DNA from 2 places in the Massilia sp. FBCC-B171 genome. Region 1 is predicted to be linked to the other one. Evidence: predicted binding sites of a transcription regulator. Region 1 holds the regulator's gene; the other holds the start of a gene.
What was found. The regulator LexA, encoded in region 1, represses DNA repair genes until DNA is damaged. The targets are predictions, from matches to a motif close to ACTGTATNNNNATACAGT.
Positions count from the first base shown of each region.

Region 2: a site for LexA is predicted at 930-947, ahead of recA (recombinase RecA). Genes of this name have one in related genera too.

Region 1 covers NZ_CP101443.1:1,682,030-1,684,227, reverse strand. Annotated here, with positions in the region: gene priB (primosomal replication protein N) at 1-70, opposite strand, end outside; gene rpsF (30S ribosomal protein S6) at 101-505, opposite strand; gene lexA (transcriptional repressor LexA) at 750-1,394, shown strand; gene NMB41_RS07580 (tetratricopeptide repeat protein) at 1,452-2,198, opposite strand, start outside.
Region 2 covers NZ_CP101443.1:459,266-461,463, forward strand. Annotated here, with positions in the region: gene NMB41_RS02130 (sensor histidine kinase) at 1-112, opposite strand, end outside; gene NMB41_RS02135 (response regulator transcription factor) at 109-819, opposite strand; gene recA (recombinase RecA) at 1,009-2,091, shown strand; gene recX (recombination regulator RecX) at 2,140-2,198, shown strand, end outside.

The DNA.
Region 1 (2,198 bases):
GCACGCCGGCGGGGGTGTAGCGCAGTACGTCGCGTTCAGCAATCGTCGCGACGACTTGTAACTGGTTCACTGCGGGTTCACGATTCCTGGCGAAGAAAAATTAGGCAGCAGCTGGGGCCGGAGCAGCAGCAGGAGCCGATGGGGCTGGGGCTTCTGCGCGGTGGCTCTTGGCTGCGTCTTCGCGCTGGACCGACTTCATCATTGGCGATGGGGTCGTTTCAGCTTTCTTCATCTTCACGGTCAGATGACGCAGCACGGCATCATTGAACTTGAATGCGGTTTCCAGCTCGACCAGGGTCTCGTTGTCGCACTCGATGTTCATGCAGATGTAGTGTGCCTTCGGCAGCTTCTGGATCTGGTAAGCCATCTGACGACGGCCCCAGTCTTCGACGCGATGGATGTTACCGCCGCGTGCGGTGACGCTGGCTTTGTAACGCTCGATCATCGCCGGGACTTGCTCGCTTTGGTCCGGGTGGACGATAAAAACGATTTCATAATGACGCATGCAACACTCCTTGAGGACGTTTAAACAAATGCCCACCTCGGCGTCAAGACGAGTGTGGGAAGGGAAAGCCGGCAATTATAGCGCGCCTGGCCCGTCAGCGCAATCACCAGCGCCGAAGGACCCCGCGTCGCTGCGCTGCGACACCTTGCCGACAAGGAAATGTTAAAAATCGCGGATTTCCCTTGCATTCCCCGAAATACTGTACAAAAATACAGTCTACTCATACAACCGTGCCCGTATCACCATGCTCAAGCTCACCGCAAGGCAAGAACAGATCCTGAACCTCATTCGGGAAGCGATCGACAATACCGGCTTCCCGCCGACCCGCGCCGAAATCGCCAGGGAGTTGGGCTTCAAGTCGGCCAATGCCGCCGAGGAGCACCTGCAGGCGCTGGCGCGCAAAGGGGCGATCGAAATCGTTTCCGGCACCTCGCGCGGCATCCGCCTGATCGGCGCCTCGCTGCGCGATCCCGTGCCGGATGTGCCGCACGTGCCGGCCGCCCTGCTCATGTCGCTGCCGCTGGTCGGCCGCGTCGCAGCGGGCTCGCCCATCCTGGCGCAGGAACACGTCGAAGCCACCTATAACGTCGACCCGGCCATGTTCGGCGCCCGTCCCGATTTCCTGCTGAAGGTGCGCGGCTGGTCGATGCGCGACGCCGGCATCATGGATGGCGATTTCCTCGCCGTCAAAAAGATCGACAGCGCCAAGAACGGCCAGATCGTCGTGGCCCGCATCGGCGACGACGTCACCGTCAAGCGCTACCGCAAGACCGGCGAGACGATCGAACTGCTGCCGGAAAATCCGGACTTCAAGGTGATCCGGGTCGAACCGGGCGACGAGTTCGCGCTCGAAGGCCTGGCCGTTGGCCTGATGCGCAGCTGGCATTAAGAAAGCCGGACGTAAAAAAAAGTCGCTCGCGCGACTTTTTTTTCGTCTTGCGGCTGCTTATTTGCCGCCCTGACTGTAGTTGCTCTTGCGCGCCTCGATGTCGCGCGCACGCTCGGCAGACGGTGCTGTGCCGACGATGGCGTTGTGCTCCTTGACATAGGCCTCGGTCGCCGCGCGCCAGGCATCCAGGTCCGCCAGCACCAGCTTGGAGCTGACGCGCGCTTCCTCGGCCAGGTTTTCCTGCACCAGGCGCAGGCGCTCGTTGACGCGCGTCGTTTCGACCTGGTTCATCAGCTTGGCGATGTCAGGCGGAATGCGCTTGGTCAGGGGGAACGCAGCGTTCAGGTTCGCCACATAGGCGTTGTAGCAGCTCTGCCACTTGGAAATGTTGGCATTCACGCGATCGATCTCGTCGCTCTGCTTCGAAATGGCGGGAATGCGCGGCGCGGCGCAGCTGAACTTGCCGCTCTTGAGATCCTCGCCCTGGTAACGCTCGACCCATTGCGTGATCTCGGCCTGGCGTGCAAGGCGTTGCTTCATGAGGTCGAGCGAGGCGATTGCCACCGCATTGCCTTTGGCCGCGGCCTTGCGGAACCAGCTCTCCGCTTTGGCCTCGTCGACGGCACCGGCTTCGCCATACCAGTACATTTCGCCCAGGTGCTGCTGCGCTTCGACATTGCCTGCATTGCCGAGCTTGGTATACAGGCGCAGCGCTTCCGGGTAGGATTTTTTTGCGAACAGGGCGTTCGCGTCGGCCAGCTCATCGGCGTAGGCCGGGATGCACAGGCTCAATGCCAGGCACAG
Region 2 (2,198 bases), 1.2 Mb from region 1:
CTTCCGGCTCGGGGTTGGGCGGGACGTAGAGCGGCTCGGGCTCGAGCGCGTCCAGGGCGCTGGCGCGATCCTGCTCGTGATCCTGCTCGTCTTCCTTCTCCTGCTGCTTCACTTGTGCTCGGCGCTCTGCTCGCTGCCGGCGCGCGCGGCGTCGGAATATTTTTCCAGGCAATAGCCGAGCCCGCGCACGGTGGCGATGCGCACCCCGCCGACTTCGATCTTCTTGCGCAGTCGGTGCACGTAGACCTCGATGGCGTTGTTCGACACCTCTTCGCCCCATTCGCACAAATGGTCGACCAATTGCTCCTTCGACACCAGGCGCCCGGTACGGGCCAGCAGGATTTCGAGCAGTCCCAGTTCGCGCGCGGAGAGGTCGAGCATCTGTTCGTTGATGTAGGCGCTGCGCCCGACCTGGTCGTAGACCAGCGGGCCGTGGCGGATCACGGTGGGGCCGCCGCCGGCCCCGCGCCGGGTGAGGGCGCGCACCCGCGCCTCGAGCTCGGACAGGGCGAAGGGCTTGGCCATGTAGTCGTCGGCGCCCAGGTCGAGCCCCTCGACGCGCTGCTCGACCGAATCGGCCGCGGTGAGAATGAGCACCGGCAGCAGCGAGGAGCGCGCGCGCAGGCGGCGCAGCACTTCCAGGCCCGACATCTTGGGCAGCCCGAGGTCGAGAATGAGGAGGTCGAATTCCTGGGTGGAGAGGGCCGTGTCGGCGTCCTGTCCGTTGCGTACGTCATCGATCGCATAGCCGGACTGGCGCAAGGAGCGTGTCAGCCCATCCGCCAGTACGCTATCATCTTCAGCAAGCAAAATTCGCATAAGATCACCCTGTTATCAATTAGACCTCCCGGCCGTCCTCATTGTGTTTGATTTGGCGCAACAATGCGAGCTTCTTCAACGGTTGGGGCAAAAACGCGCTTGCCAAAACCACTGGATTTATATACAGTAGTACCCTTGCAAAGCGTGAGGGTGCCCACACCTTGGTACCTCCAAGACTGAGAGAAAATTATGGACGACAAGAAAGTAGTACACAACGCTGCTGAAAAAAGCAAAGCGCTGGCCGCCGCCCTCGCGCAAATCGAAAAGCAGTTCGGCAAGGGTTCGGTCATGCGCATGGACGCGAACACCCCTGTCGAAGAGGTGCAGACCGTCTCGACCGGCTCGCTGGGCCTGGACATCGCCCTCGGCGTCGGCGGCTTGCCGCGCGGCCGTATCGTGGAAATCTACGGTCCGGAATCGTCGGGTAAAACCACGCTGACGCTGCAGACCATCGCACAAATGCAAAAGCTGGGCGGCACCTGCGCCTTCATCGACGCGGAGCACGCGCTGGACGTGGGTTACGCGCAAAAGCTGGGCATCAAGCTCGACGAGCTGCTGATCTCCCAGCCTGACACCGGCGAGCAGGCGCTCGAAATCACCGACGCCCTGGTGCGTTCGGGTTCGGTCGACCTCGTGGTCATCGACTCGGTGGCGGCACTGACGCCACGCGCCGAGATCGAAGGCGACATGGGCGATTCGCTGCCAGGTCTCCAGGCACGTCTGATGTCGCAGGCACTGCGCAAGCTGACCGCCTCGATCAACCGTACCAACACCCTGGTCATCTTCATCAACCAGATCCGCATGAAGATCGGCGTGATGTTCGGTAGCCCGGAAACCACGACCGGCGGTAACGCGCTGAAGTTCTACGCCTCCGTGCGCCTGGACATCCGCCGTACCGGTTCGATCAAGTCGGGTGACGAGGTGATCGGTAACGAAACCAAGGTCAAGGTCGTCAAAAACAAAATCGCGCCGCCGTTCCGCGAAGCGCACTTCGACATTCTTTATGGAGAAGGCACGTCCCGCGAAGGCGAAATCCTCGATCTTGGCGCCGACAACAAGATCGTGGAGAAGTCCGGCTCCTGGTACAGCTATAACGGCGAACGTATCGGCCAGGGCAAGGACAACGCACGCCAGTTCCTGAGGGATCGCCCAGCGCTGGCGCGTGAAATCGAGAACAAGGTGCGTGCGGCGCTGGGCGTGCGGGAACTGCCGCCACCGCTCGGTGGCGATGCGGAAGACAAGGCGCCGAAGCTGAAAGCCGTGTCGGAGTAATCGGCCGGGGCTGACCCTGGTCGGCTCCATCCGGTGGTTCCTAGTACCATGCGTGCACCTGTACTGAGTTTGAAAGGCCGGGCCCTGCGCTTTCTCTCCATGAGGGA